DNA from 2 places in the Butyrivibrio proteoclasticus B316 genome. Region 2 is predicted to be linked to the other one. Evidence: a T-box and tRNA genes for the amino acid it is inferred to sense, from the RefSeq annotation. Region 2 holds a T-box; the other holds one or more tRNA genes.
What was found. A T-box is a leader RNA that pairs with one kind of tRNA and senses whether it is charged. The one in region 2 lies ahead of proS (proline--tRNA ligase), so its partner is inferred to be a tRNA-Pro.
Positions count from the first base shown of each region.

Region 1: it has a tRNA-Pro gene. The T-box ahead of proS (proline--tRNA ligase) is inferred to sense a tRNA for this amino acid. The anticodon was not compared.

Region 1 covers NC_014387.1:1,066,224-1,083,008, forward strand. Annotated here, with positions in the region: gene purD (phosphoribosylamine--glycine ligase) at 1-27, shown strand, start outside; gene BPR_RS04465 (SH3 domain-containing protein) at 30-1,487, shown strand; gene BPR_RS04470 (GntR family transcriptional regulator) at 1,623-2,000, shown strand; gene BPR_RS04475 (ATP-dependent Clp protease ATP-binding subunit) at 2,050-4,614, shown strand; gene BPR_RS04480 (hypothetical protein) at 4,747-5,157, shown strand; gene radA (DNA repair protein RadA) at 5,283-6,659, shown strand; gene BPR_RS04490 (hypothetical protein) at 6,786-8,543, shown strand; gene BPR_RS04495 (hypothetical protein) at 8,758-9,870, shown strand; gene BPR_RS04500 (transglutaminase domain-containing protein) at 9,912-10,892, shown strand; gene BPR_RS04505 (hypothetical protein) at 10,977-11,411, shown strand; gene BPR_RS04510 (hypothetical protein) at 11,588-12,253, shown strand; gene BPR_RS04515 (substrate-binding domain-containing protein) at 12,347-13,411, shown strand; tRNA gene BPR_RS04520 (tRNA-Pro) at 13,802-13,874, shown strand; gene BPR_RS19630 (hypothetical protein) at 14,361-15,161, shown strand; gene BPR_RS04530 (hypothetical protein) at 15,346-16,389, shown strand; gene BPR_RS04535 (hypothetical protein) at 16,520-16,785, shown strand, end outside.
Region 2 covers NC_014387.1:3,486,588-3,503,372, reverse strand. Annotated here, with positions in the region: gene BPR_RS14810 (sugar kinase) at 1-117, opposite strand, end outside; gene BPR_RS14805 (hypothetical protein) at 358-1,494, shown strand; T-box leader at 1,609-1,848, shown strand; gene proS (proline--tRNA ligase) at 1,929-3,362, shown strand; gene BPR_RS14795 (GGDEF domain-containing protein) at 3,472-5,154, opposite strand; gene BPR_RS14790 (GGDEF domain-containing protein) at 5,147-6,868, opposite strand; gene BPR_RS14785 (CCA tRNA nucleotidyltransferase) at 6,968-8,311, shown strand; gene BPR_RS14780 (PEGA domain-containing protein) at 8,323-10,038, shown strand; gene BPR_RS14775 (RNA-binding S4 domain-containing protein) at 10,040-10,279, shown strand; gene BPR_RS14770 (septum formation initiator family protein) at 10,352-10,663, shown strand; gene tilS (tRNA lysidine(34) synthetase TilS) at 10,733-12,160, shown strand; gene hpt (hypoxanthine phosphoribosyltransferase) at 12,153-12,677, shown strand; gene ftsH (ATP-dependent zinc metalloprotease FtsH) at 12,752-14,569, shown strand; gene BPR_RS14750 (alpha-glycosidase) at 14,777-16,785, shown strand, end outside.

The sequences.
Region 1 (16,785 bases), 1.1 Mb from region 2:
GCTATTGATGACGCCAAGGAGGTATGAATATGAATAAGTTGGGCAGGAAAATAGCGGGTCTTGTGCTTGCTGCAGGGGTTGCTTTATCGGTTTTTGCAGGTACATCACTTGATGCTTATGCTTATACTCAGACAACCGGGAAGGTAACATCAGACAATGTAAAAGTCAGAGAATCTGCCAGCACGACAGCCAAGCAGGTTTCATCTCTTAAAAATGGGGATTCTGTAGACATTGTTGATGAGTCCAAGGATGCATCCGGTTACGTTTGGTACAAGATTTATGTTAACAAGAATGAGTTTGGCTATGTCAGAAGTGATCTTGTCAGCAAGGCTGGCGGATCATCATCAAGCTCAGGAACAACATCCAACAGTTCAGCAGCTTCACTTCCGGAGACTGCAGTAACAGCAGTTGAGCAGAAGTCAGCTACAATTATCACAGATAGTGTTAATGTCCGCAGCGGAGCAGGAACAAGCTATGATTCAGTTGGCAAGGCTACTAAGGGCGAGACAGTAACTATTACCGGAGAAGCTACAGGAACAGATAATAAAACCTGGTATAAAGTTACTTTTGGTGCTAATAGCAAGGAAGGCTTTGTCAGAAGTGACCTTGTAGAAATATCTGAGGCAGTTGCCGTTGAAGTTACAGAAGGCGGAGAGGCACCTGCCGAGGGCGGTGAAAATGCAGAAGTAGCCGAAGGTGGCGAAGCAACAGAAGAAGTAAGCGTAGAAAGCCAGCAGCCTGCAGTAAGTCAGGATCAGGGTGATGGTAAGTATTCACTTAAGTATATTGCAGGCGATGATGGCAACTCTGTTTGGTATCTGTATGATAACGAGGGTGGCTATCGAGTTGTAGTTGATGAACTTATTGCAGCTGCTCAGAGCGCAGAGGCTGTCAATAAGCTTCGCAAGCAGGTTGGCACTTTCAAGAAGGTTGCAATCGCTCTTGGAGCTCTTTCTGTAGTTCTGCTTGCTGCAGTTCTTTTCCTTGTTCTTAAGTTAAGAGACTCTCTTTATTACGAAGAGGAAGAAGAGGAAGAGTATGACAGATACGACAACAGACGAAAGCCTGATAATTCTCCAGCTCGCAGACCATCAAGGGATGAGGATGAAGAGGAATCTGAGAGACCTGTCAGAAGATCTGCTGATAGAGACCGTGAAGTAAGACCTGTCAGAAGAGAGAACAGAGATGTTTCTGAGGCACGTCCTACAAGACGTTCAGTAGAAGAGAGAACAGTAAGACCATCCAGAAGAGATCCTGAGGATGATATGGATGCACGTCCATCCAGAAGAACTGAGAGAAATGAGGATGTGGATGTGGAGAGACCATCCAGAAGATCTATGCGTGATGCAGATGATCGCCCATCCAGAAGAGTTTCTGAGGACAGACAGAGTGCTTCTGCAAAAGAAGAGGCTCCTAAGCGCCGCGCTCGTAACTTTATTGGAGACGATGACGATTTTGAGTTTGAGTTCCTTGATCTTGATGACTAAAGTTTAATAAATTTTTATAAAGAAGTCTTAAGCCTGTGAGAGCAATGCTTTCACAGGCTTTTTCTATTGTGAACGATACCTTGCATAAACTGTAATATTTGTTATACTAAAGATGTCACAGAAAGGAGGGCCAGTATGATCATAGAGATAGATTTTAACAGTGATGAAGCTATTTATGTACAGTTGTGTAACCAGATCATATTGGGCATTGCAACATCCCAGTTCAGAGAGGGAGAGCAGCTTCCCAGCGTGAGACAGCTGGCTGAGACAATTGGTATCAATATGCACACTGTCAACAAGGCGTATTCTATTTTGCAGCAGGAAGGCTTTGTCAAGATTGACAGAAGACGTGGCGCTATAATTGCCATAGATATTGACAGATTGCAGGCTCTTTCGGAGGCCCAGTCAGAACTGGCTGTCGTGCTTGCAAGAGCTATATGTAAGGGAATAGGCAGGGATGATATTCATGCCCTGGTGGACAAGCTGTATGACAATTATGAGCAGAGTATGTAGGAATGCCATATGTCGCATAGCATAAGATAATGACGAAAGGAATAAATGTATGGAATCCAGGTTTACAGTAATGGCGGCAGACGCGCTCAAGCTTGCTAAGCGCACAGCCAGAAGTCTTAAACTCAATTATGTGGGTACAGAGCATATCCTCATGGGTCTTATTTTGGAAGATGGAAGTGTGGCTTCCAGAATCCTTATAGATAATGGAATTGATGAGAACAGGATGATGGATATGATAAGGGATCTTATCGTTCCTGACTCCAGCGTACGTACCCTTGATAAAGATGGTTTTTCTCCAAGAGCTGAGAAGGTTTTGGAGGAAGCACACAGGATGGCAGAACGTTTCCATGCTGACAAGACAGGTACAGAGCATATTCTTCTTGCTCTTATCAGAGAGGGTGAGAATGTAGCTGTCAGACTTATCAGTACGCTCAATGTTCCTGCCCAGAAGATATACGCAGAGACACTTGCTGCCATGGGAGAGGACCCTAACCTTGTTAAGGAGGACCTTGGCAAAAAAGCTGCTCCCAAGTCCGGCAAGAAGGCTTCAATTCTTGCACAGTATAGCCGTGATATGACTGCACTTGCTCTTGAGAATAAGCTTGATCCGGTTATCGGAAGAGAAAGAGAGATAAAGAGAGTTATCCAGATTCTCTCAAGGCGTACCAAGAATAATCCATGTCTTATCGGAGAACCCGGTGTTGGTAAGACTGCTGTAGTAGAGGGACTTGCACAGCGTATTGCAGCCGGTGATGTTCCGCTTACTGTTCAGAATAAGAGACTTGTAACTCTGGACCTTTCAGGAATGATAGCAGGTTCCAAGTACAGAGGCGAATTCGAAGAGAGGATCAAGAAGGTCATCAAAGAGGTTTCCGAGGATGGCAATATTATTCTTTTTGTAGATGAGATGCATACACTTATCGGAGCAGGCGGAGCAGAGGGTGCAATTGATGCTTCCAATATTCTCAAGCCTTCACTTGCAAGAGGCGAGATTCAGATGATTGGTGCAACGACTATTACTGAATATCGCAAATATGTTGAGAAGGATGCAGCTCTTGAGCGTAGATTCCAGCCTGTAAATGTAGATGAACCTACCAAGGAAGAAGCTACTGAAATCCTAAAGGGAATCGTCAGCAAGTATGAGGATCATCACAAGGTTACTATAACACCTGAAGCTATAAAGGCTGCTGTAGATCTTTCAGAGAGATATATCAATGACAGAAACCTGCCTGACAAGGCTATTGATCTTATAGATGAGGCTGCAAGTGCAGTCAGACTCCGCACTATGGGCGTTTCACCCAAGGTGAAGGAAATCGAGGAAACTATCAGAAATACTGATATAGAGATTGAGAATGCTCTCAAGAACAGTGACTTTATCAGGGCCGGAGAGCTTAACAAGCAGCAGAATCAGCTTCTTGGCAAGTTATCAAGGGTCAAGAATGCAGAAAAGAAAAAACAGCTCAGCGCAGGCTTTATCGTTAATGAGAATGATATAGCAGAGGTAGTTGCTGAGTGGACCAGAATTCCGGTTAAGAAGATTGCAGAGAAAGAGTCTGAGAAGCTTCTTAAGCTTGAATCTGTTCTTCATAAGAGGGTGATCGGCCAGGAAGACGCAGTCAAGGCTGTTTCCAAGGCTATCAGGAGAGGAAGAGTAGGCCTTCAGGATCCTAACAGACCTATAGGTTCATTCCTGTTTTTGGGACCTACAGGTGTAGGTAAGACAGAACTTTCCAAGGCACTTGCCGAGGCTATGTTCGGCGATGAGAATGCACTTATCAGAGTTGATATGTCTGAGTATATGGAAGGCCATTCGGTATCCAAGATGATCGGATCACCTCCAGGATACGTTGGATTTGATGATGGAGGACAGCTTTCTGAGAAGGTCAGAAGACATCCTTATTCAGTAATCCTTTTTGACGAGATTGAGAAGGCACATCCTGATATCTTCAATGTGCTTTTACAGGTTCTTGATGATGGACATATCACAGATTCCAAGGGTAGAAAGGTCAGCTTCAAGAATACTATTCTTATCATGACTTCAAATGTTGGAGCTCAGAAGATTGTGGACCCCAAGAAGCTCGGTTTTGGCGCAGGCCAGGATGCCAAGAAAGATTACGAGGACATGAAGTCGGGAGTTATGGAAGAGGTCAAAAAGCTCTTTAAGCCTGAATTCATCAACCGTATTGATGAGATAATGGTATTCCATACTCTGACTGAAAAAGAGATGATGGATATTGTAACTCTTTTGTCTCAGAATCTTAGCAAGAGATGCAAGACTCAGATGGGAATTGATCTGACAATCACACCTGCGGTTAAAAAGTATCTTGTTGCCAAACATTCAGATGCCAAGATGGGTGCAAGACCTCTTAAGAGAGCTATTCAGTCAACTATAGAGGATGCTATGGCTGAGGAGCTTCTGCGTGGTAATATCAAACCTGAGACTGCTGTTACTGTAGGGCTTAAGGATGAGAAGATCATTTTTACCACTAATGAGGGTAAAACATCAGTTAAAAAGGCAAATATCAAGACAACCAAGACTTCCAGAACAGCCAAGGCCAAGGTGAGTGTTTCTACCAAAAAGCCGGCTAAAAAAACTGTAAAAAAGAAGAAGTAAAATTTAAAAATATTTAATTTTAAATACAAGGGTAATGCATTATAATGAAGTTGCATAAATGGACCTGCCATATATCGGGCGCATTTATGCAACGTAGGCATAAAAGTATTTTGATCATTCAGGAGGTTTGATATGGCAGTCGTAGAGGAATTACTCCGCGCCGAGAATGATGGTAGCATCAGCTTTGGTAACTATGAGCTTTCAGAGAAAAAGAAGGTTGAGAACTTCGAACACAATGGAGACCTTCTCAAGGTTAAGACTTTCAAGGATATTACCAAGCTGGAATGTAATGAGAATTTCGTATATGAGTCAGTTCCGGGAACCACAGTACTAGGATTCAAGGATACAGACAAGGGAGTTGAGTTTAGTGTAGAGGGTGCTAGCGATGCACAGATCACACTGGGGCTTTTGGAAAACACAGAATACAGCGTGTTTGTAAATGGTAGCAGTATTGGCAAGATGAGTACTAATCTTGGAGGAAAGCTTAATCTCAGCGTTGAGCTTTCTGCAAATGGTAAAGCTACAGTAAGAGTTGAGAAATAATTGATCTTGTTTATCAAGGAGCTTTCTGCTGAGCCAGGAAGCTCCTTTTTGTTGTACAGGACCGGCAAGCTAATGGATGCTTGCATACGAATGGAAATTGTTCTATATAGATGTTGGGAGGGAAAATGGCAACTAAGATTAAGACAGTTTTTTTCTGCCAGAGCTGTGGCTATGAATCATCCAAGTGGATGGGCCAATGCCCTGGATGCAGAGAGTGGAATACCTTTGTTGAGGAGACTGTTAAGCCTGCAAGTAAGGCTTCGGGCAAGCAATCATCAGCTCTTTCTACGGGAGAATATAATAAACCTGTGAGCCTCTCAGAGATTGAGATGAGGGATGAGGAAAGAGCGGATACTCATATAGGCGAATTCAACAGGGTTCTTGGAGGAGGGCTTGTAAGGGGATCACTTATTCTTGTGGGCGGAGATCCGGGTATCGGTAAGTCTACACTTCTTTTGCAGGTCGCAGGTAATCTTTCCGGTGATAAAAGAGATGTTTTATATATATCAGGTGAGGAATCACTCAGACAGATCAAGCTAAGAGCCAACAGGCTTGGAAAGTTTTCTGAGAGCCTTAAGTTTTTGTGTGAAACAAATCTGTCAAATGTTGAGGAGGCCATTGTCAGAACCAAGCCCGAGGTTATCATAATCGACTCAATCCAGACTATGGCTAATGAATCTGTTTCCTCGGCTCCGGGAAGTGTTTCTCAGGTCAGAGAATCTACAGCTGTTCTCATGCGAATTGCCAAGAGCATGAATATTACTGTGTTTATTGTGGGTCATGTCACCAAAGAGGGACAGGTTGCAGGACCAAGAGTTTTAGAGCACATGGTTGATACTGTTCTCTATTTTGAGGGCGATAGACATGCATCCTACAGGATTCTAAGAGCAGTCAAGAACAGATTTGGCTCTACCAACGAGATTGGTGTGTTTGAAATGCAGGAGAAGGGACTTGCAGAGGTTACCAATCCTTCTGAGTTTATGCTTGATGGAAGACCTGAAAATGCCAGCGGCTCTGTAGTTACCTGCTCTGTAGAAGGAACAAGACCTATACTCATAGAAGTTCAGGCACTTGTTACACATACTAATTTTGGTTTTCCCAGAAGACAGGCAAATGGAACTGACTACAACAGAGTAAATCTCTTGATGGCAGTTCTGGAAAAGAGAATTGGCCTTCAGCTTGGGGATTTTGATGCGTATGTCAATCTTGCGGGTGGAATGAAGGTTGCTGAGCCATCGCTTGATCTTGGAATATGTCTTGCTATTATTTCAAGTTTCAAGAATAAGCCAATAAGCGATGATGTGATTGCTTTTGGTGAAGTTGGTCTTTCCGGAGAAGTGAGGTCTGTCAGCATGGGCGAGTCTAGAGTAATGGAGGCTCAGAAGCTTGGATTTAAGACCTGTATTGTGCCAAAAGCGCTTGAGGATAAACTTAAGAAGTCTTCAAAGGGCATAGAAATAATAGGAGTAGCATCTGTTTCCGATGCTATGAAGCTTATATAAAGACTCTTGCGGAATGATCATAATTGTCTTTTAAAAAACAAAAAATATTTTTAATATGATTGATGATGTGATTTTTTCTTTGGTATTATAAGTAGGTAATTTTTTTTAGGGAGTTGTTAAAAGGCGATGTCTGGGCGAATCGGTAAATCTCTTGCACTAATATGTGCAATGGCTAGTTTTATAGCTGCAATGGGGAGCAGCAGTGTCATTTCACGTGCGGAAGAGTATGCCGGGGACAATATGCTCGTGGCTGAACCGGAACAACCTGTGTATGAAGAATCCGAGGGGGATTCAGGAGATGAGATAATAGGGGACTTCATAGAGGCTTCATTAGGATACGACGTGTGTTTCTTTATTAAGAATAAAGCTGACGCGGACATTCCTAATGAACCTGCTAGTCACCCGTCTTCAGATTATTCGGCGGCAATCAGAATAAATAATGACGCTAGGAAAGCCGAATTTGTCTATGATCGGAACTTCGACGAAAGTACGGGCCAGTTTGAATCTGATGGCTTTACAGTTAAGAGCGAAGTTCTGAGTCGTGTAATGAGATTTCCTACAGAGGACGAAATTAAGACAGTTTATCCGGAGTTTGATCCGAAGAGTCAGTATGTCTTTTGGTATGTGTTTAAAAAGGCTTCTACTGCAGAACCTAATACAGATGTTTTTCTGCATGTGGATGGCGTGATCAGGACCAGGCAATGCCATAGCTCTGGCGAAGAGGAGGATGAGCCTGACCCGGCACCAGGATCAGAAGGCAGCACAGAACCTGGAAATGGAGAGCCGGAAAGTGATAAACCTGTAGAAGAGCCTGTATTTGATGCTGAAGATATTTCTTTTAATGTCTATTCCAAGAATGTAGAGAGCATTGTTAGAAATGGAGAAGAATATGTAGGAGGATTTGTTGTAGAAATCCTTGATAAGAATAGTAATCTTCTTACGCAGTATGTATTTGGAATAAATGGACAGCTTATTTCTGAGGATAGCCCTCTGGAAGCCAGTCAGACTGGTTCCGGCAATATAGATGCTTCTTTGGAAAATGATATTGGAATTAGCTGGGGAGCAGGAAAGAGTCTTTCTTATAACGGCCTGGCTTTTCATGTAAATGTAGATGCAGCCTACATTAAGAAGGCAAATGATGAGTTTCAGGTTATTCCTCTGCTATTTGCGGGAAGCGAAGTTAAGCCTGGTGAAATTATGGTGTCAGATGCTGCCGGAAATGCTCTCGCAAGTGCGACCAGTGTTCCAAGAGTTGCAGAGAAACACAAGGTAACGGTCACTGCCGGTACTTCTGTTCAGAATGATAATGGTCAGACGCTTACTAATACAGAAGCAATTGTTTCCGATGGAAGTCTCATGAAAGGACATAGAATGGAGGCTACTTTTAATGGAAGCCAGACAGGTCCCGGAGAGAGCGTTAATGAGATAACTGATATTCATATTTATGATAGTAATGGCAGAGAAGCTACAGCCTATTATGATGTTACTCTTAAGAAGGGAAAGCTCATTCTTGTAGACAGTAAAGAATCAGCGGCAGATGATAACAGTACCGGTTCTGCAGTGACAAGAATTCTTGTCAGGGATGAGAATGAAACAACGATCAGTAACAGTCAGCATGCACTTGGCTCAGGCAGAGATGATAATGATAGCATCAAGACTGGAACCGCTACAGCTTCCTTTAAGAAAATGTCTTACAGTGATAAGACTGTTAAGGACGGACAACTTGATTCAGACAAAAAAGCTTTTGCTGACGGGCAGGTTCTTGGCGCAAGAAGGGCAGATACAGGTGACTATACTGTGAATGCTGGAGCGAGACTGGCACTGATAGTGCTGTGCCTGATGCTTATATCTATAATTGAAATAAAAAGAAATAAAACGAAATAAAGTATAATATTTTATCTAAAAAGTGTCGATAAGATTTATGTATGAAATCTTGTTGGCACTTTTTTGTGTGCACAAGACCGGCAAGCGAATGGATGCTTGCATACAAATTCATTTGCCGGTCGCAAGGACATGGAGCACAAAGTGCGGAATGTCTGTGTGCAGAATCGAGTAGGAATCAGCCTACTCGATTGTGCAATTTTGACGGAGGCAGGTTATGTCTGGAAGATTACTTAGAAGAATAGGGAAAACTATTATATGTGTTGCCTTGGGGGCAGTTATTCTTTTTAATTCTCCTGTTGTGAGCAGAGCTTATGATGATACAGTTTCTATATCTGAAGATACCTATAATACTCTTACAAAGGGAACCAGGGTGTACAACGGAGTGGACTATGGCGCCAAGTATGGCTACAATCCGCTGTACTATTTCCTGAATTATAACGACCTTAGAATTGCTTATGGTGCTGATCCTGCCAAGCTTGTGGAGCACTATGCTTTGTTTGGAATAAAGGAAAACAGAGTTGCCAATAGACAGATCACCAGGGGAGCTCATTCCTGGGGCAGCAGTAATGAGTATATAGTTCCGTCCAATCAGCTGACCTCAAATCAAAGTAATGGAATGACGGTTATTCCGGAACAGCTTCACAATAATGGCGGAATGAACAAGCGACAGGATGTCGAGGCCAGAAGTGTGGCTAAGCAATTGGCAGACAGCATTTATGAGATTGTAATGCTGGCAAATAACCCGGAAGATAGTAATAAAAACAGCAGTTCCAGTAGCAGTAGCCAGGAAGAAAAGAAGCCGGTTATTAATGAGATACAGATGGTGGCATATGCTACGGGAGTTGTCCAGGCTTATTGCAAGGCTGGAAAAGAGCTGACCAGAGAAGAAGTTGCTGCCACTAATAGCAAGGTATATAGAACATCCTATGGAGTTTTCTGTGCTCATGAGTTTACCAGTGCTGGAGCTACAAGAGCTTTGGGACTTATCCTGGATTATCTTGATGCTGATATACATAGGGATTATCCGGATGCACCTCCAATTAAGTGGGTACATGTCAATGCAAATACCTGGAATCTGCAGTTCTGCCAGATTGCATGTAATAATCATGAAGCCTATGCAGATGCTATAAATGGCATTGCCGGATATGGCAAGCACCCTACGCAGGGCGGAGTTGAGAAAGATATTCAGTCCTATGTCAGTGTTGCTACTTTGACGCAGATCATCAATACAAGACCTCCTTTTACTGACGATGGACTTTATAGTACTCAGGATCTTCCTAAGAATACTAATCCTATGACGGGTACAGCTAACGACTATAAATGGTAATAATGGGATAGGGATATAAGCAGCAATACCGGGAAATGACAATGAGAAAAAGATGTTTGGGCTTTATTTCAATAATCTTAATACTGATTATCTTTTGCACTACCACAGTTTCGTCAAAGGCTACAAGTGGATATGGCGGATTTGGCGGAGAGACGATTGATGCGTCCACTTTTGGGAGTGACTATCGTATTACAACAATCCATATAGGAAGTAATGTAAGTAAGATTTCTTCGTCTGCCTTCAGAAACCTGATCAATCTCAGGTCTATCACTGTTAGCAGCAATAATCCTTCCTATGCTTCTTACAGTGGATGCCTCTATGACAAGGACTTTACTGAGCTTTTATGCTTTCCTGCTAATCTTTCAGGTGCATATATCCCGGAAAGTGTTGTATCAATTGGAAAATACGCACTTTATGGAGTGCCTGATAAGCTAAAGAAAAGCATAGTGGACGTGGTCGAGAGCCAGGCTTCAGAAAATGGGACAGATATGGATTTCCCGGGAGCTCACTTCGTTCATGTAGACAATTTGGTTAAGTGGAGATGCGCTGATGGAACGGTCATAGTTCCTAATTCTGACCTAATGGCAATGTGTGCGTCAGTTGTGAATGATTGCACAACCTACAACATGAAAAGAAGTAACCAGCTTGAAAACTGCTTTTACTATACGGCGGAGATTCTGTCCTATGAAAGAAGTATGGATACTCCTTCAGGGGACTGGACCAGAGAATATGCAGAAAAAGCTCTTTTAACCGGAAAGGCAAACTGCTATGGCTATGCTGCCGCTTTTGCATATATAGCCAGCGGACTGGGGTACGAAGCAAGAGTATGTACAGGAACAGTTACCTCTTCTCTTGGAGGAAGAACAGCCCACGCCTGGACAGAAGTCAAGGTGGGCAGCAGGTGGTATGTTTTTGATGCTGAGATGCAGGATGCCAAGGGAGATGGGTACTACAAACAGACATATGACAGTTACCCGGCAGGACCTTTGGAAACAGAGATGATTTATAAGGTGAGCTTTTGATTTAATAATTTTAGCTCTAAGGTAAATGAAGTATCTGACCGAAATATTCTTTGCAGTTTTGTAAATGATTTTTTGGGAGGTAAGATGAAAAGACTTATAGGTATTACATTTTCTATAGCAGGATTGATTTTATCAGTATTTGTAATAAATCTTTTGATGTACAGTTTTGTGCCTTCATATCATGATGCACTTGAAGCTGCAGTTGAAGGAAACAGCGACATTCCCACGGTTACGGTTGATGAAGCCGGCAATGTTATGATCCACGAGAGATCCGATAAGGCTCCAAGGGCATTAGCTATAGTCGACCTTGAGGATGAGGAAAACAGAGAAACACCACTGGCATCAAATATTGAAAATGATAAGTATGTAGTTGTAGAAAAAGCTGCTAAAGTAAAGGAAGATGCGGAACAGGAACAACCGCAGAAGCAGATCATTGACAAGGAATATCATGAGGACTGCGGAACAGGCAAGGGATATTGGGTTATCACTTATTCTGATGGAAGTACAAGCGTTGAGTGAAAGTGAATAGTAAATTCACTAAATATGCCTGTTTTTCGTTATTTCTTTTACCCTGAAATATGTTAAGAAATGTAAAGAAAATTATAAGATTTTGTTAATATATGAATGCCCGCAGGGTGTTAATATTATGGTGAAGAAATGGATGTCTTTTCATAGATGCCACAGGGGTGTTTAATATGCATCAGGTTACCTATATTTCTTATGGAGAAGGAACTGTAGATATCGTGCTGGATTCATCCAGTCTCAATGAGGTCTCGGCGCCGGAGTTCAGGTTCGGAGACTATTCTAAGGTTGTTACTTCATGTTTTACTCAGAAAGAACTTGATAGGATCAGTAAAGGTGAGAACGCGGAGATCATCTTTTCATTTGTTGTCTCTGATGAGGCAGAGGATGAGCTGATGCAGGGGGAATATAGCTCTGCCATCGAGGAAAACGAGGCAATTTTCGGCAACCTTAACGAAGGCATTTATGTGGATATAGATGCGGTTAAGTCTTTTGATGATGGAAAAGACATTCCGCTTTCGGATATTTCGTCAGATATAGATATTCAGGTGGATATTCCTCTTTATCTGATAAACGAGGATAGATCCTATTACTATCTGACTAACAAGATGGGAAAATATGAGCTGTTTGAGGATTCAACTCCGGACGCGGATGTGCTGACGGTTAATACAGATACGATCAGCTCCGGGCTTATTCTATATCAGGATAGGATGGAGAGTCTGATAGATCATAGCAAGAAGAGTGCGACAATAAGTCTGCAGTATGTGCTTATAGCAGGGATTTTCTGCCTTATAGGACTGTGGTTTTTAGTGGATCATTTTCACAAGAATTGTGCGTAATATTATCTTTTTTTTTAGGAGATTTTGTGATAGTATATACTCTATTGCTAAATTTAGCTTATTTTACTTAATATAATTGTGTGGGGCAATGCGATGAAAAAGAAAATGATCTGCTATATGATTATAGCGGCATTGGCGCTTTCTCTTATGGCAGGATGTTCAAATACACAGGAGAGCGAACCTGTTCAGGAATCTGTAGCATATAGTTCTTATAGTGATGCCAAAGTAGGGGTCTGTATTTATCAGAAGTCCGACAATTTCATGTCCCTATTTAGCAGTGAACTTGTTAAATACCTTGTTTCAAGGGGCTTTTCCAAGGACAATATAATACTTTATGACAGTAACAACGATGAAAATGTTCAGTTGTCTCAGGTTGAGGAGCTGATTGCATCCGGGATCAATGCGCTTATTATCAATCCTGTCAATTCTTCGGTTGCGCATTCTATCACCGACATGGCTTCAGCATCGAACATTCCGCTTGTGTATATTAATAGAGAACCAAGCGGCGATGAAGAGAACAGATGGGAGATGTATCAGCTTAATGTTTGCTACGTTGGATGTGATGCAAGACAATCCGGTATATATCAGGGGGAAATTCTTTTATCTCTTGGCAAGAATAAGCTTGATCACAACGGCGATGGCAAGATCCAGTACTTTATGATCGAAGGTGCTCCTGAGAATATTGACGCAGGTTATAGAACCCTTTATTCAGTTTCGGCGCTTCAGAATTCTGAAATGGAGATGGATTGTCTTCTTGATGAAGTTGGAAACTGGGATGAAACTACAGCTTCACTACTTGTGAGCAAGGGAATCCAGAACGGGCTTAAACCTGAGGTGATCATTTGCAACAATGATGCGATGGCACTTGGAGCTATCAAGGCAGCAGAAAAGTCAGGACTGGTTCCTGGCGAAGATGTCTATATTGTTGGCGTTGACGCGTTACCTGAAGCTATCGAAATGATAAAGGCCGGCAAACTGGCAGGCACTGTTTACAATGATTATGTTCTTCAGTCCCACAAATCTGCAGATGCAGTTATCAATTACCTTAAGGGCATCGACAATGAGCATTACATTGGATGCGATTATGTAAAGGTAGATATTGATAATGCAGAGAGCATCGCAGGTCTCACTAATACTGACGAAGAAGACATTGATTGAACAGGCCTGATGTGTAGCAGAGGGTGATATGGTCTGGGCTAATGTAATGTAGAGGGCAACAGGTCTTGGGCTAATGATTAGTAGAGGGTGATAGTGCCTGGACTAATGTTATATAGAGGACGATAGGTCTTGGACTAATGATTAGTAGAAGGAGATAGGGTCTGGGCTAATGTTTAAGTAGAAGATATAGACCTGGAGCTTTTGGTGGAGAATAGTTAGTTCAATAGAACAGCTATCGTGTTATTGGGCAAGAGAGTAACAGCTTTGTGCGCGGTAGTGCTTGGGAGCGCTAAAGGATTAGCCAGTAGATATTATATTTTGATGATTTATATACGATAATAAATTTTGGTTGATTTTATTATCTGACCGTTATATAATTGAGAACGTCGTCGGGGTGTGGCTCAGTTGGTAGAGCACTATCTTAGGGAGGTAGGGGCCGCGTGTTCGAATCACGTCACTCCGATTGCTAGAAACCGCTCAGTTGAGCGGTTTTTTATGTATTATGAAATTCCTTCGGATTTCCTAATATAAAAAACGCTATTGGAACAGTGTAGAGAGTAAGAGTTTTACTGCATATTATATGTTTTTCTGAAATGTGCAGTAGATGTTTTCTTTTAATACTGTATCTTGTAAAAAACTATATTTATGCAGTAAGGTGTTTACTGCAATTATCTTAGTTTTCATATTTCTACAGTAAATGGAAAAAATATTTACTGTAGATTTCTAAATATCTTTTTCCTGCAGTAATAAATCTGGCAGGACAATTCAATAATAGAAAAATAGTACTGCACCCATGTTAGTATTTGCATTTGTGCAGTAATAGAAATTATTCTTTACTGCACAAAGCGAATAATATGAATCTTTGCAGTAAGCAAATACAAAAAGGAATATATGTGAAAACCTATATGTGAAAACAGTTAATAGAAAAAACGACAAAAGGAGAATTACAGTGAACAATATAACAAAGGAACTAAATCAACATTTATTGGAAATAGAAAGCTTGATTGCCCAGGAAACTAGCAGGTTGAAGCAATATAAAGGGCTTGAAAAAGGCAAATTGCAAGTTACATCAAGTCATGGAAACATACAGTATCTATTTGTGGAGAATGGAACTAACTCTCCCAAATATATGCCTGCTATAGAGAAGGAAAAAGTGAGATTATTTGCTCAGCGTGAATATGATGAAAAGATGTACGAGCATTTGAATACTACTAAGGCAAGGCTTAGCCGCTTTATAAAAAACTATGATGAAAACAGTATAGATGCAATATATGAAAATATGTGCGAAGGTCGTAAAAGACTGGTTACCCCAATAAGACCAGACAAGGAGACAATAATAAATACCTGGATGGAAATGCATCCTGGTGGTATGAATACAATTGACGATGAACCGGATATAAGAACAAATCGGGGAGATTTTGTCAGGTCAAAATCTGAGAAAATACTGGCTGATTATTTTTATGAAGCTGGGATTCCGTATCAATGCGAGCCTAAGTTTACTCTTTTTTCAGGAAAAAATGTATATCCTGACTTTGTACTTCTCAATGTCAGAAGCAATAAGACAATATACTGGGAACATCTTGGAAAAGTGGATGAAGCTGCATATGTCATTAGGAACATGGGCAAGCTGATGGATTATGAAAAGAGTGGGCTTTTGCTGGGGGACAATCTGATCATTACACTAGAAACCCGTGAAAGACCTTTAGATATGGAACTTATCAAAAGAAATGTTGAACAGTTTTTGATATAAGTGGAGAGCTAATTTCAAATAAAACTAAAAGCAGTACTTTTGATGTCAGGGCTTAAGTGATAATTGTTTTGTGACGATATATGTATAGATAAGGATGAGTATGTAGAAATGAAGGAAATGATCAGTGCTTTGGTATGAAATGAACCACTAACCCAGTCACTGGAGACCATTTTGGAGGTGTTTTATGAAAATACAACAGAACACGGATGTTCAAATTAATCCTTTTCAAAATCAGGATAATGCCCGGGCTGCCACAGGTGCAGGGCAGTCTGCACATAAGAGTGGCAATCTGTCCTCAGTATCCGGTGCTAATCTGAAAGGGGAAAGCCTTGTTCAGCAGAGGCAGGGCTTTGCAAGAAAGCAGGCACTTAAGGTTGTGTCAGATGCATTTGGCGGTGAGAAGAAGCTGGATGCTCAGATGCAGGGCATTAAAGATGAGATAAAGCGTCTTCAGGATGTGATAAGCGAAAAGACTGCTGATACGATGGAGAATGATGCCAAATTAAAAGAGCTTCAGGAAGAATATGGTATTGATCCAGAAGGGGAAGAGAGCAAAGAGCTTTCAAAGCTTGCGTTCAAGATGAATAATTCCAAAGATGGTTTATCTGATGAAGAGATCAGTAAAATGTCGGAGTATCAACAGAAAGCAATTTATTATGTGGCAGCAAATCAGCAGAACTCTCTTGATATAGACAGGGCAAAAGCTCAGCAGATGGGAAATGTTCAGGGTTTTGCAGATATGAAAAGAGAACGAGCTAAGTCACAGGATATGCTGAAAGCTCAGGATGAAGCTGAAGATATTATGGAAGCAGCGGGCGAAGAGGCTATAGCTCTTTTGACGCAGGAAGCGGTTGAGCATGTAGACGAAGAGCAGAAGGAACGCGAGGAAGAAGCCAAAGAGGCAGCGGAAAAGAAGAAAGAGGAGAAGAAGGAAGAAGCAAAGAAGCTTGAAAAAGAGGCAATGCAGCAGGAAATGATAGAGAACATCAAGGAACACGCTGAAGAGACCCTGCGTACCAGTGCTGATACCAAACGGGCTATTGCAAGAAGAGAACGTGCAGAAGCTGATAGCATGGGAGCAGAGGATGCCCAGAGAACTATTATTTCTGAGGGTGCATCTATGGAGGATACGCAGAATGCTGTTAATTCTGAAATTACGAATATCCTCAATAAGCTGAGCTTACTTTCAAATGATGTTAAGGGCAGCACTGTTGACAGTCAGATATAAGAAAAACGCTATTCATGACATGGATTATGCTATTGGTGACATTAGTATTATCTGATAAAGGATTGATGCCGAAAGGAAAAAGAGAAAACCTTGTGATATTCACAAATCATGTACAAGGAGGTAGATGATTATGGCAGGAATCAATATAACTTCAGTGAACAGACAGGTAAAAGACATTAGTCAGGAAATATATGCTGCAAAGTTGCAGCGTGACGAGGTGCAGTCAAAGTCTGTGAACAAGGATGAGAGCAGTGGCTTACAGAACGTTGTCGCCGATAAACTAAGTGATAAATCTAACATAAATACTGCTTTCTCAGATACGGCAGCTACTTTGTCTATTTCTGCTTTAGGCGCTGAAGAATTGGAAAAAGTAAGAGATTCCTGGAATAATCATCC
Region 2 (16,785 bases):
GGAGCCACCAGCCCTCTTATCAAACACATCACCACGAGTCATGCGCTCATAATTAGGTGGTGAAAGTCGGAGCATTATCTCACCAAAGGTTATAAGGTCAAATCTTCCGTCTCCCATAAAGGCCTCCTTGCATAATATAAAACCCATCAATACTGAATAAACATTAGTTGCTTACAATGCATATCATAGATTAAAAGATATTCTCTTGTAAGTGCTTACATCGCACCAAATATGGAAAATTATGAACACTATCTAAAGATTTTAGGAAACTGTGACGATATATGAAATGATAAAGGATAGTATGCTCTTTTACTATAAAAGGAAACGGATTTGTTATAGGCGTCATGGAGGATGCAAATGTCTATAGGTATAAATACGAATAATTATTCGAATATGTACCAATCTGATTCTTCATGGGGCGAATCTGCGTCAATTTCTAAGTCTGAAGAAAGTGGAAGCAGCGATATGTACAGAAAGCTGGAGTATAATCGCTGGAAACAGGAAAAAAGTAAGTCTGTTGTTGATCAGAGTGTCAGCTATGCTGATCAATTAAGGGCTATGAGGAAAAAAACAAAAGATATATCTAACGAAAAAAAGAAGCTTCAGTATAATTTCAAAAAAATATCCTCGCAGATAGTTCGCAGTAAAAACTCAGTCAGCGCCAGAAAAGCCGTGCAGGCGGCAAAACGTGAAATTGCGCGCTTAAAGCGTCTAAAAGGCAGCGGTGAGTATGATGACGAAGAGCTTCAGCTTGCTATAGATCACGCCAAGAGCATGGAACAGGTTGCCAAGAAAAAGGTGTCGCATCTTGAGCAGGAAGAATTGGTGGAGAGGGCTCATAGGGGCTTTGGAGCTGCGCTTGAAGAGATTCAGGATAAAAAGAAAGAAGATGAGAATGAGAATCCTGAAGAGTTAGATGATGAGAAACTGGAAGAAGCTGCACAAGGGCTGGATGTAGACGATGAGTATGTTCCTGAGGCAGATTATCAGTATGAGCTTGAGCAAGCCATAGAACAGCAGCAATATGCGATGGAACAGCTGATGGAGAACAATCAGCAGGAATATGAGGAGTTGATGGCGGAAACATCTAGTGATGCCATGTCTGAAATGATGGATGAGATGTCACAGGCTATGGAAGATATGATGGAAGATTTAGACCTGACAGAGCTGTCACAGACATTGTATGCTCCTGATCCCGACATGTCTGAGGATGACCTTAAGATGCTGAAAATCAAGCATCGAGCCAAAGAAATGAAAGAAATTGCAGAGGCAGATAAAGAGTATCTGAAGGGCATAATGGAACATGAGAAACAAAAGGCAGAAAACGCCGGAAGTATGTCCACAGGTGCGACATCAGCGGGCTCTGCAACTGCAATATTTGGTAATAATAAAGCCACCCATATTACTCCGGTAATATCAATGCCGGGAGCAGCTATGGGCGGCTCAGGTGCTGCGCCAACTTTATCAGATGGCGGATTTAGCGTTTGTATATAAGATTATTCTTCAGGGCAGACAATCATTTTATTCCTTCTAAAAATTGTATCTATCGATTATACACTAATAATCTTGACATTGTTTCAAAATATGAATAAAATCATCTTTAAATATAAATAGACGTTGAAGAGGAATAGTAACTGTGTAAGCGTTTCAGAGAGAAAGCCAGTGGTGGAAGGCTTTTACGACCAAACAGCGAACCTGCCTTGGAGTTCTGTGTGAACGTATTTGTGATAATCCATTGACAAGCATAAGCACAGCGTTTCCCGCGTTAAGGGGTAGTTGAGAGAAGTCCGGGAGCTTTTTATCCGGATTTAAAAAGGGTGGTACCGCCGATGAACTTCGGTCCCTGATTTGGGATCTGAGAGCATCGGCTTTTCTTTTTGCATAATGCTTGAAAGTCCCTTAGCAAAAATCAAAAAGGAGAAAGAAAAATGGCAGACAACAAGAAATTAGTAGCAGAAATCACGTCCATGGATGAGGATTTCACACAGTGGTACACAGATGTGTGCATCAAGGCAGACCTTGTAAGTTACTCGAATATCAAGGGATGTATGGTAATCAAGCCTGCAGGTTATGCAATCTGGGAGCTTATTCAGAAACATCTTGATGCAAGATTCAAGGAAACAGGAGTGCAGAACGCTTATCTTCCTATGTTCATTCCTGAGTCACTTCTTCAGAAGGAGAAGGATCACGTTGAGGGATTTGCTCCTGAGGTAGCATGGGTAACACACGGCGGACTTGAGCCACTTACAGAGAGATACTGCGTTCGTCCTACATCAGAAACTCTTTTCTGCGATTACTATAAGGGAGAAATCCATTCATACAAGGATCTTCCTCAGGTTCTCAACCAGTGGTGCAGTGTAGTTCGTTGGGAAAAAGAGACAAGACCTTTCCTTAGAAGCCGTGAATTCCTCTGGCAGGAAGGACACACAGCACACGCTACTTTTGAAGAGGCAGAAGAGCGTACACAGCAGATGCTGAATGTATATGCTGATTTCCTTGAGAATGATATGGCTATTCCTGTTATCAAGGGACAGAAGACAGAAAAAGAAAAATTTGCTGGAGCAGAAGCTACATATACAGTTGAGGCTCTTATGCATGACGGACGTGCTCTTCAGAGCGCAACCAGCCATAACTTTGGTGATGGTTTTGCTAAGGCATTTGGAATTCAGTATGCAGGCAAGGATAATCAGCTTCACTATGTAAACCAGACTTCATGGGGACTTACAACTCGTACAATCGGTGCTATGATCATGGTACATGGCGATAATTCAGGACTTGTTGTACCTCCTAAGATCGCTCCTATCCAGGTTGTTGTTATTCCTATTCAGCAGAAGAAGGAAGGCGTTCTTGAGGCTGCAAACAAGATCGCTGAGAGCCTTGCAGGTTTCAGAGTTAAGGTGGATTCAACAGACAGAACTCCAGGATTTAAGTTTGCTGAGCAGGAAATGAGAGGAATCCCTGTTCGTGTTGAAATCGGACCTAAGGATCTCGAGGCTGGCAAGTGCGTTCTTTGCCGTCGTGATACAAGAGAAAAGATCGAATGTGCTATTGATGAAGTTCCAGCTAAGATGGCAGAGCTTCTTGATCAGATCCAGAAGGATATGTTTAACAGAGCTAAGGCACATCTCGAGGCACATACATTTGCAGCTCACAACAAGGAAGAGTTTGCTGAGGCATTCAAGGAGACTAAGGGCTTTGTTAAGGCCATGTGGTGCGGATGCCGCGAGTGCGAAGATAAGATCAAGGAAGATTACAATGTTACCAGCCGTTGTATTCCATTTGAGCAGGAACAGCTTTCTGACACATGCGTCGTTTGCGGAAAGCCTGCAACCAAGATGGTTTATTGGGGAAGAGCATATTAATTAATATTGAGCTAATAAAAAAGAGCTGTGAAGAAGTCATGCTATCAATATGACTATTCACAGTTCTTTTTCTATTCGAATATAACAGTATTATACTAATAGCATAATACTATCTTGTCGTCAGATGACTATAATATTTTCTCTTATACTCATACATTCTTTGATCTGCAAGCATATAGACAGTGTGGGTGTCGTGCTCAGGAGCCTCCGAACTGTAGGCATAACCGTAAGAAACGCTGTGATTGGCTTCCGGATCTTCTTCATCAAGCTTTAACAACTTGGCATCAAGCGTCATTAACATTCCGTCGAGAACATCTTTTTCAATACTGGTAAAGAGAACCAGAAACTCATCACCACCGACTCTGAAATATTCTCCGGTTCCTTCAAATACTTCTTTGAGGGCGGCAGAAAAAGATTTAAGAAGTCTGTCACCTGCCGGATGACCGGAGTTGTCATTGACCTCTTTGAGCCCGTTTAGATCAAGACTTAGAATACAGTAATCACTGGTAGTATCAGCGAGTTCCAAAAGCCTTTTGTCGCAGCTTACTCTGTTTGGAATATCTGTAAGGTTGTCAATATAAGCAATTTGAGTAAGTGAAGCATACTCTTTTCTCTGAGCAAACATTCTTGTCATAAAGATGAAATGATTGAGAAGCTGACAAATGACGAAGAAAAGGGCTCCCAGGGAAACTAGCATGCTTAGCACTGAGGCCTGTCTGTAATCAACAAAAAGCTTTAGTGCGCTTGTGATTTCATAAATCAGCAAAGTGGTTACGATAGTACACAACCCAAGCATCAAAATGAAACGGGACAAATTCTTGGATTTGTAATGCAGGTCCTTGTAAACATAAATAATAAGCATAACAAGGCCAATTGCAGACATGAAATAGTAAGGCACCTGAAAATGATGTATATGAACAATGTTAAGCAGATGCAATACTATGAAAAGTATGGCAAAAGCAGAACTACAAGCGCATAGAAACAAAACTACCGAGTTTTTCTGCCGTTTGTGAAGAATATGAAGAAATATATATAAAAGAGGAGCAAGGAGGTACAGGGCGGAAAACTCTACAAAAGTTGCAAAAGAGGGAGAAACATAAAAATCAGCCACATCATAAAAGTTTAGCATCCAGAATCCGAGAATAGTACTTAAAACAGAACATATTACCTGTGTTGATATTCCGGATGATTTTAAGTAGAAGACTAGTGAGATTATCAGGAATACAATACCAAACACTATCAGAAAAATGGAAGTAAATGCAGGAATCAGAGCTGAATGCAGAACTATCCTGTACAGATCATCAAAGTTACCAAGAAGAGGAGTAAGAATATCTGAACGTGTGTTGTTTTCAGTAATATAAAGTTTGATAGATAGTTTTTTTCCTGCAAAATCTAATGGCAGATTAACGAAGTTAAATCCTATTCCCAGAAAATCAATACCGGAAACTTTATCAGTATTATTGTCATGAATTAGCTTATTATCAAGATATATTTCGTAGGCACTAAATTGAGTTTTGAAAACTATTGCAGGAAAAGGGGCATCAATATTTGAAAGGGGGATAACACGGTTCAGAGTTAAGGTGTCGCCCTTTTCCAGAATGGGCCCTATATCTTTGCCTAGCTGTTCGAGATCGGTATTTACATATTGTTCATTTCTATACTGGACTGTCCAACCATCTTCAAGTGGAATCCAGGGATATTCAGGCTTATAAGTGAAAACATAATTAAGACAACCAGCCAGAATTGTGAAAAGGATGATAGAAACAAGCAGGAAGTATGATCTTTTACGCATTTTGTGTCACCTCCTGTCCAGATTCGCGATGCTCCTTTTTCATTTCATACATTCTGCTGTCGGCCAGCATGTAGACTTCACTTGCAGAACCGTTTGGAACTTCGTAGCTATAGGCATAACCATAAGAGGCACTGTATTGGAAGACTTGTTCTTTATGATTCCAATCGCTGATTATGGTGTAAAGTTCATGGATTCGTTTGGTAAGATTGAGAGTGCGATCCTCCAAAAGAATTACTATAAATTCATCTCCACCCATTCTGCCAACAAGGTTCGCATCCCAGAAACAGTCGGACAAAATAGTCGCAAAACCTGTAAGAAGGCGGTCACCTTCGTGATGGCCAAGGGTATCATTCACAAATTTAAGTTTATTAAGATCAAGACTTATAATGGCATACAAACCATGTTCCTCAGATATCATTTGCATCAACTGCTCACATCGCGCCCTGTTGGAGAGACCTGTCAATGAATCGGTGTAGGCAAGGTCAATGATCTTACTCTGCATGGATGCAATATTTGCGCTGAAAATATTGTAATAAAGATAACTGATCATCAGGCAGATAACGAATATGAGTGCACCAATGGTGGCTCCGACAAGTGTTGCATTGGTTTCGCCTCCGCCTGCTCCATATTTGTATAGATTATACCGTAACATATCAACAATTGAGAGAGTCATAAAAGCTAAAAGACCGAATACAAATATATTATCTGTTGAATATATATTTCTGATATTGTTCTTTTTGTTGTTGGTGTAATCTCTAAAGATAAGAATAACGGATATAATAAATTCAATTACGGAAACAGTGTGAAGAACCGCTGTAAAGTCTGAAAATCTTGCATAGTGAGACAGATGCGTGCCTATGGAGATCATGAAAAGAATAATATCCAGCACAAATAAAGAGGCAAAAAGCTTTTTGACTATACCGGTATAAACACACATCAGGTATCCCATGATCAGAGTGGGAATACAATAAAGAGCGGTATATTCCAATATCGTATTAAGAAGGCTGTTATCCAGCAATAGATCAAAAATTCTATAAAAGGCCATTATATATATGCCAAGCATCATAGATATAAGCCCGCTGAAAAAAATTCGTAAATCATTGTTGTGATAGAAAAACAAATACGGGGATAAAATGACTAATAAGATTCCAAAAACAAACAAGAAACCACCGACTATAATTGCAATTGCACCATTATGAAGATCCTGAGTCAGAATATCGTCTCTTGTGCCAATGTATATTTTGGGCAAGCCAGAAAAGGCTCCGTTTCTACTGCTGATAAGTTCTATGGTCAGAAGTTTACCGGCATAGGTATTTCCAAGAGAAATATAGTGATTCTTTTTGGGAACAATTTGCTGGGCATCATAATACTTTTGACCGTAGGAATATATAAGATTGTTATCAAGATAAACATGAACTATGGAGTGGATTGAAGAGAAAGAAAGGCATAGGTTATCAAAGCCAGCATCTTCTAAGACTCTTGTGATGGTGACTTTTTCAAGCTCGTTTATTATACCAATATTAGTTTGTGATACTTGCTCGCTATAAATAAGCTGTCCCTTGCTATCGATTGTCCAGTTATTCTCCAAAACGGTTACAGAATCAAGAGGAAGGACTATTCGCTTTGAAAAGATCCATGACAAAATGGCAAAAAGAACAATAAGCAATAGGGAAAAAACAAGTATTGCCTGCTTTATATATTTTTGATATTTCATACAAATATCCTCATTATTACATATATAAGTATACTTCTTATAGTAGAAAAATCATAGTGGATTATTCACAATATGGGAGCAATAGGCTATTATTTAGATATGAAGATTAAATTACCGGATAATGCAAAAACAATTTTAGACACGATACACGAGGCTGGATTTGAGGCCTACGTGGTCGGAGGATGCGTCAGAGATGCTGTTCTTGGACGAGTCCCCGGAGACTGGGATATTACCACCAATGCTTTGCCACAGGATATTAAAAAGCTTTTTAGAAGAACTATAGATACAGGAATCGAGCATGGTACCGTCACAGTCATGATGGGAAAAGAAGGGTATGAAGTAACGACCTATCGAATTGACGGTAAATACGAGGACAACAGACATCCAAGTGAAGTTACATTTACCAAAAACCTGACAGAAGATATGAAACGCAGGGATTTTACTATAAATGCAATGGCGTATAACGAGGAAGAGGGACTGATAGACAGATTTGGCGGACTTGAGGACATAGAAAAAGGCCTGATCCGATGTGTTGGAGATCCATACGAGAGATTTTCCGAGGACGCCCTCAGGATCATGCGTGCTATCAGATTTTCTGCTCAGCTTGGCTATACAATAGAAGATAAGACCTGTGAAGCAATAAAAGAGCTGTCAGGGACTCTTGAAAAAATCAGTGCGGAGAGAATACAGGTAGAGCTTGTGAAGCTTCTTTTATCTGACCATCCGGATAAAATCAGACAAGCCTATGAGCTTGGTATTACAAGGGTTATCCTTCCTGAATTTGATGCTTGTATGGAAACGGAGCAGAATAATATACATCATGCGTATTCCGTTGGCGAACATATTATACAGACACTGCTAAATATAAGAGCTGACAGGGTTTTGAGGCTTACAATGCTAATGCATGATATGGCAAAACCTGTTACAATGACAGTAGATGAAGAAGGAGTAAGTCATTTCAAGGGCCATGATATCAAGGGCGTTGAAATGGCCAGAAATATATTCCGAAGACTTAAGTTTGACAGAGATACCATGGATAAGGCGTGTAACCTTATCAGGTACCATGATTACAGATTCCCGGCCACTGCGCGCAATGTAAGGCGTGCCATGAACAAGGTGGGAGCTGATGCTTTTCCTCTCTTTTTGGAAGTCAGGTATGCAGATACTATGGCCCAGAGTGAATACAAGAGAGAAGAGAAGCTAAGGCAAATTGAAGAAACACGACTTCTTTATGAAGAAATTAAGGCCAAAAATGAGTGTGTGACACTTGGAAGCCTTGCTGTTAATGGAAGAGATCTGATCAGCCTGGGAGTAGCCCCGGGCAAAAAAATAGGAGAAGTACTGGAGAAGATGCTGATGGATGTCATTGATGATCCTGAGCATAATACCAGAGAATATTTGCTAGAGCCGGAGCGCCTAAGTATTTTTTTGAAGGATCAATGAGGGGTAAGATCGTGAAAAAAACTAATCCGAGTTTGAAGGTACTGTTATCTCTTTTACTGGTAGGGATATTGGCTGTTCTGTCGCCTGTCACGTGCGTGGCAAGTGATGGAAACAGCGGGAAAATAAATATATCCCTGCTTGGAAGGTATGATTCTGCGGATGTGGCGGCAATCAGAGCTGTGGATGTCGATAATAAGGAAATCAGATTCAGAAATCATTCCACGGGCAAGACCTACACTCTTAGCTACGACAATACCAGTATGATGTTTGACATCTACGGAAGAGCCCTTTCACCAAGGCTTTTGGAGGTAGGGCAGATTGTCGAAGTGACTTTTTTAAAGAGTACCAAGCATATAACTACGCTTGATGTGTCCCGTGAGGCCTGGACTATTGCATCTACAAGAGATCATGATCTTGTCAGAAACGATGGTACAGCTGTTGTTAAAGGTGATGTTTACAAGATCGATCCAAGAACGCTTATAATAGCTGAGGATCAGCTTGCACTTGCTGAAGATATCCTGTCTACTGATACTGTGACAGTAAGCGGTATTGGAAAAGATATCTATAGCGTTGTTGTGCAGAGTGGACACGGATACGTTAGTCTTTCATCGGAAACTGTTGAGAACCAGAGCCTTGTAGGGGCCTGGCTGGAACTTGACAATGAAGTAATACACAAAATTTCCCCTAATATGCTGCTCAGTGCACCGGAGGGGGACTATAACCTGCAGATCCTTGGAAATGGAGCTAATTACCAGTCTGAAGTCAGCATAAACAGAAATCAGGAGACTGTAATAGATACCAGCAATGTGACTATTTCAAGACCTAAAGAGGGACTTGTTACCTTTGATATTGATCCGGATACTGCGGACGTTTTTGTGGATGGAACCAGAATGCTGACAGGAGTTCCGCAGACTATACAATACGGCTATCATAACCTTAAGATAATAGCAGATGGTTATGTTACCCAGACCAAATACCTCAAGGTTGGGACACCAAAATCTGTTATCAGCATCACTTTGGAAAAAGAGGAATCGGCTGAAGAGGCAAGTAGTGCGACAGCAAGTATTTCACTTCCCCACAAGGAATCATCAGATGCCAGCTCCAAGGCATCAACCAAGGAAAAAGATAAAAACAAGAGCTCAAGTGCTTCGTCATCAGCATCCAGAGTGATCAGTTCCAATTCATCGGGAAAGAGCACCGTAGATACGGGCAACAAGGTAATAGAAGGCTATAGAATATATATTGATGAGCCAAATGGCGCAGAGCTTTATTTTGATGGTAATTACATCGGACTTATTCCATGCAGTATTGCAAAGATATCAGGAAATCACGAAATAATTATCAAAAAGGCCGGCTATGAGACCAAAAGTTACAGAATAAACATAGACAGACAGGAAACTAATCTGAAATATGAATTCCCGCCTATGATCAAGATAAAGGATGATAAAGCGGCTGAAGACAATTCATCTGATTCTGCATCCAAGGCATCAACGCAGGCACCTTCAGAGAGTTCAACTGAGAGTTCTTCGGCACCTTCAGAGGCTTCGTCTGAGGATTCTACAGGAGCTTCAACTGAAAGTTCATCCCAGGGAGCAAGTGATCAGGATGGAACATCCAAAGATTCCGGCGATTCATCAGGCGGCGCTTCGTCAGATGATCACGGATCAGATAGTAGCTCAGAAGTAAGCGATGCGGCGAGTACCGCGTCGGCATCATCAGGAGATTAAAATGCGATTAGATAAATATTTAAAAGTGACAAGACTTATTAAAAGAAGGACAGTTGCCAATGAGGCCTGCGACGCAGGAAGAGTAACGATAAACGGCCGTCCTGCCAAGGCTTCAGCAGAGGTTAAGGTTGGAGATAAGATTACAATTGGATTTGGAAACAAGGACGTAAGTGTTGAAGTGCTTGATGTTCAGGAAACTATCCACAAAGAAGATGTGTCTCAGCTCTATCGTTATATTTGACATAGGTTTAATCGCTGTATTATTATATTTTTAAGGTAATATCATATTTTTCTTATTTTTGAGGGGTGTAACATGGCAAGCAGAGCACGCTATAAGCGTCGTCGCTTCCAGAATGCGGCAGGCATAATCTGGGCTAGCATCGTTGTGCTTATTCTGGTTTCCGTAGTTTCTATTAAGAGTATCGGACTTATGAAAAAGGCAGATGATTATCAGACCAGAGAGCAGGCACTTGTTGCTCAAATTGAGCAGGAAGAAGAGAGAAGTGCCGAGATAGCCGAATTTGAGAAGTACACGCACACGCGTAAATACATAGAGGATACAGCGAGAGATAAGCTTGGATTAGTATATCCGGGAGAGATTATCTTCAAGAACGATAACAATTAATCGTAAACATAGCGCAGGCAACAATACGAGGATCGTATGGGGTCTGCGCTTTGATTTTTACAGGGTGATATGAATAAATTCGAGAACAAAGTCTACGATTTTATTAGAGCAAATAATATGATAGACCCCGGCAGTACTGTACTGGCGGGTTTTTCAGGAGGCGCGGATTCCACAGCACTCATGCTCACGCTTTGTAGTCTTTCTAAAGTTCTGAATATAAAGCTTGTTGCAGTACATGTTAATCACGGCATCAGGGAAGAAGCCATAGAGGATGAAACCTTTGTAAAAAACTTCTGTGAAGAACATGATATTGAGTGCGTTGTTTATAAAAAAGATATTCCAAAGCTCTCCAAAAAGTGGAAGATGACTGAGGAGGAAGCCGGAAGACGTGCCAGATACGAAGCATTTACTGAGACTGCCAAAAAACATGGAACAAGCATCATTGCAGTAGCACACCATCAGAATGATGTGGCAGAAACTCTTTTGATGAACCTTATTAGAGGAAGTGGATTACATGGAGCCGGTGCTATAAGACCTGTAAGAGGTAATATCATTCGCCCGTTTCTGTGTGTGGACAGGGCTGAGATTGAGAAATATCTCAAAGGAAAGAGACAGCTCTTTTGCCATGATAAGACTAATGATGAAAATATACACACAAGGAATATAATCAGAAACATCCTGATTCCCAAGATGGAGAAGGAGGTAAACAAGAAAGCGGTTGCGCACCTGTGCAGAGCAGCAATCGAGTTTGCCAAGGCTGATGGCTATATTCAGGATGAGGCTGAGAAAGTTTATCACCGTGTAGCAACAGAAAAAGAGGGAAATGTTGTTATAAATCTTACTGATTACAGGCAGGAAGATGACGCCATAAAATCAGGAGTTATCCTAAGGAGTCTCGAGAGCCTCACTCCCAGCAGGAAAGACATTACGTCAGCTCATATAGACTCAATACTTATATTGGCAGAAGGAACTTCCGGAACGCAGACAGTAGATCTTCCATATAATCTGGAAGCGGTAAGATCTTACGACAAGCTTACAATAGGAATAAAGGACACAAAAAATTCATCGTATTCGGAAAAAGAGTTTGAAATACCGTCAAATCTGGATGTGGGAGATGAATTAGAATTCGAAATTCCAAATTTAGGTATAGCACATATCAGAGTATTGCAATATAATGGTGGGAAACTATTTCCGTCGGCTGCGTATACTAAATGGTTCGATTATGATAGAATACAAAGGGCTGTTTTCAGGCGGAGAAAGCCGGAAGACTACATACTTTTGGAGCAGGAACAAACTCTTCATAAGAAGAAAATTGGCAAGCTTATGACAGATGAGAAAGTTCCTATAACAATTCGAGATGAAGTATATCTTTTGACGGATGGTAGTAATGTTTTGTGGGTTCCCGGAGTTAGAATGAGTGGAGCTTACAAGATAAACAATAAAACGGGCAGAATATTAGAAATTAATATTGATAATGGAGGTTTTTTTAATGGCTGAATCAGTACGTGTACTACTCAAGGAAGAGGAAGTAGATAAGAGAATCCAGGAGCTTGGAGAGCAGATTTCAAGAGACTATCAGGGCAAGTCAGTTCATCTTGTATGTGTACTTAAAGGTGGAGTATTTTTCATGTGTGAGCTTGCAAAGCGCATTACAGTTCCTGTAACTATGGACTTTATGTCAGCTTCAAGTTACGGAAGTTCCACTAAATCAAGTGGTGTTGTTAAGATCGTCAAGGATCTTGATGAGCCGCTCAAGGACAGAGATGTTCTTATTGTAGAGGATATCGTTGATTCAGGAAGAACACTTTCATATCTTATTAAGATGCTTGGTGACAGAGGACCAGCCAGCATTAAGCTGTGCACACTCCTTGACAAGCCGGAGAGAAGAGTTACAGATGTTAAGGTTGATTATACAGGATTTGAAATCCCGGACGAGTTCGTTGTAGGATACGGTCTTGACTATGATCAGAGATATCGTAACCTTCCATATATTGGAGTAGTTGAATTTAACTAATTAATAGCTTCATAAAGGGGGCAACGGGGAATTTGAATAAGTCCAGAAATTTTAATTCTATTATTGTCATTGCAATGATACTCCTGGCATTTGTAGTGGTGATCCAGTATAGCAGTAATCTGTTTTCATCAAGTTCAGATGTCTATAATGTGTCTACTCTTCAAAGTGACATGGAACAAGGCAGTATTAATAACGTTGTGATAATGCCTAATGCTGAGACGCCGACTGGTGCTGTCAAAGTTTCTTTTAATAATGGCAAGAATGATGTGGTTTTTTATTCCACAGATGTCACAGTGGTTGAATCACTTGTCAATGACAAGGGTATAAGACTGGAAGTTAAGGATATTCCTTCAGAGAATGTTCTGATAAATGGTATTATTCCTATAATAGTAGGCCTGGTAGTTCTCGTGTTCATGTATTCGATGATGATGGGAATTCAGGCCGGAGGCGGTGGCAACTCCAAGATGCTCAATTTTGGCAAGAGCAGAGCCAAGATGTCTACAGGTGAGGAGAATAACATCAAACTTGATGATGTCGCCGGTCTCAAAGAGGAAAAAGAGCAGCTTGCTGAGATTATAGAATTTTTGAAAGATCCGGGAAAATTTACCAAGGTTGGAGCAAGAATTCCTAAGGGAGTTCTTCTTGAAGGCGCTCCCGGTACAGGTAAGACTCTTCTTGCCAAGGCAGTTGCAGGAGAAGCCGGAGTTCCGTTTTTTATAATTTCAGGTTCGGATTTTGTAGAGATGTTTGTTGGTGTCGGCGCATCAAGAGTTAGAGATCTTTTTGCTGATGCCAAGAAGAATGCTCCATGTATAATCTTTATTGATGAGATTGATGCTGTAGCAAGAAGACGTGGAACCGGTATGGGCGGTGGACATGACGAGAGAGAGCAGACACTCAACCAGATGCTTGTTGAGATGGATGGTTTTGGTACTAATGAAGGAATCATCGTTATGGCAGCAACTAACAGAGTAGATATCCTTGATCCGGCTATCATGAGACCCGGCAGATTTGATCGTAAGATCACTGTTGCCAGACCTGATGTTGGAGGAAGAGAGGAAATCCTCAAGGTTCATGCGCGTAACAAGCCTCTTTCTGAAGATGTTGATCTTAAAAAGGTTGCTCAGACCACAGCCGGGTTTACAGGTGCTGATCTTGAGAACCTTTTAAATGAGTCTGCTATTAACGCAGCTATGGATAACAGACAGTTCATCAAACAGGATGATGTTGAGAAGGCCTTTATTCAGGTTGGTATTGGAACAGAGAAGAGAAGCCGCATCATTTCTGATAAAGAAAAGAAGATCACCGCTTACCACGAGGCAGGACATGCTATATTGTTCCATGTGCTTCCGGAAGTCGGACCGGTCCACACTATTTCTATCATTCCTACAGGTCTTGGGGCAGCTGGTTATACTATGCCTCTTCCTGAAAAAGATGAAATGTTTATCACCAAGAAGAGAATGCTCGAGGATATCATGGTATCTCTTGGTGGCAGAATTGCAGAAGAGATTATTTTCGGTGATATTACAACCGGTGCTTCAAGTGATATCAAGAAGGCAACCCAGGAAGCCAGAAATATGGTTACCAAGTATGGTATGTCAGAGAATCTTGGTGTAATAAATTATGATGAGAATGAGGAAGATGTATTTATTGGATACGATATTTCTCATTCCAAGAAACATAGCGAATTCATGGCCGGGGAAATCGATAAGGAAGTTAAGATGATTATCGATAAATGCTATGCAAAAGCTAAAGAGATCATATTGCAGTACGAGTCTGTCCTTCATAGCAGTGCTAATCTGCTGATTGAAAAAGAGAAGATTGGCAGAGAGGAATTTGAAGCTCTATTTGAAGGTATGGATATCACTACGGATGTGGAAATAGAAATCTGATTGTACAAAGTGCACAAAATCACATAGCTGTTTTTGACAAATTTGTGAAGTATTAGTCTTTACTAGGGTTTGGGTGGATGTTAGTATAATATGCGTAACCCCCCAATACATTATATAGTTTTTTGCTATACCCCATAAGAAAGAAATACCTTCTCTAAAAAGACAGCTTTTGAGCTGTCTTTTTTGCATGTAATAATAGGAAAGAGTATGAATACAAAAGCTTTATTTCATGACATGACGCTGGACTACTTACGACCAGCAGAACCTGATAAGAATAGAAAAACACAGGTGAGATTCAGAAGCTCCAAGAGTGACAATGTAGAAGTTACTCTTGTTTGGGGAAATGAGAGATTCATCATGCGACGCACGGAGTCCGATGGTGAGTTTGACTTCTATGATGTTGGAGTTAAGACAGGAAACGGAGTAGTTCCTTATTATTTCGAAATAAAATCTGAGGACGGAAGCCTTTTTTACTATGATAAAAGAGGCTGCGGACAGACAGTTCTGGATAGTATGAAGTTCAGGATCTTTCCGGGATTTTCTACTCCGGACTGGGCCAAAGGCGCAGTAATGTACCAGATTTTTGTGGATAGATTCTGTAACGGTGACAGATCTAATGATGTTCAGACCGGTGAATACTATTATAACGGACATAAGAGCGTGAAGGTTGATGACTGGAATCAGTATCCGGATGTTAACTGGGATTTTGGAGAATTCTATGGAGGAGACCTTCAGGGAGTTCTGAACAAGCTCGATTATCTTAAGGAGCTTGGAATAGACGCAATTTACTTTAATCCAATATTCGTATCTCCTTCATCTCACAAGTATGATACACAGGATTATGATCATATTGATCCTCATTTTGGAGTTATATTAGAGGATGGCGGTGATCTTAATCAGGATGGACAGGATAATTCCAGATCAACCAAGTATATCAGACGTGTAACCAATAAGAAGAACTTAGAAGCCAGTGATGCTCTGTTTGCCAAGGTGGTTGAGGAAGCGCATAAGAGAGGAATCAGAGTTATTCTCGATGGTGTATTTAATCACTGCGGTTCATTTAACAAATGGCTTGATAAAGAGCGAATTTATGAAGGCGAGAGTGATTATGAGAAGGGTGCTTATGTTTCAGAGACAAGTCCTTATCACAATTTCTTCTCCTTTAATGGAGGAAACTGGCCTTACAATTCAAATTACGACGGCTGGTGGGGATATGATACTCTGCCCAAGCTGAACTATGAAGGCTCCAAGGAGCTTGAGGAGTATATTCTCAGCATTGGACGCAAGTGGGTATCTGCTCCTTATAATGCAGACGGCTGGAGACTTGATGTGGCTGCTGATCTTGGCCATTCCAGGGATTATAATCATTATTTCTGGAAGAGATTTAGAACTGAAGTTAAGAAAGCTAATCCGGATGCGATCATTCTGGCAGAACATTATGGGCCTGCTGGAGAATGGCTACAGGGAGAAGAGTGGGATACGGTCATGAATTATGATGCTTTCATGGAACCACTTTCCTGGTTCCTGACCGGTATGGAGAAACACTCAGATGAATTCCAGCCATCAAGAGTCGGAAATGCCAGGGAATTCTTTGATACCATGGCTTATTGTGGCGGAGAGAATTTCAGTATGTCTTCTCTATACACAGCGATGAATGAGCTTTCTAATCATGACCATTCAAGATTCCTTACAAGAACTTCACAGAAGGTTGGAAGGAGTAGCAATCTTATGCCCCAGTCAGCAGATACAGGCATTAACAAGGGTGTCATGAGAGAAGCTGTCATGATCCAGATGACATGGCCCGGAGCTCCTACAATCTACTATGGAGATGAAGCCGGAGTTTGCGGATTTACAGATCCTGATAATAGAAGAACCTATCCTTGGGGACATGAAGATCACGAGATGATCAATTTCCACAAGGATATGATAGCAATACACAAGTCCTGTCCTGAAATAGTAAGTGGTTCTATTAGAGAACTTCTGGCAGAGCATAATTTCATTGCGTATGGAAGATTTAACAGGACAGCAGCTGTAATAGTTGCTATTAACAATAATGATTTTGAAGTAACCAAGGAAATCGAGATATGGCCTACAGGTATTCCTCGCGATGCCAATCTGAAAGCACTTATTACTTCAGATAATACCGGTTATAATACAGGCAGCTCAACAGTCAGGGCCAAGAACGGAGTAATAACACTTACTCTTTCACGCAGGTC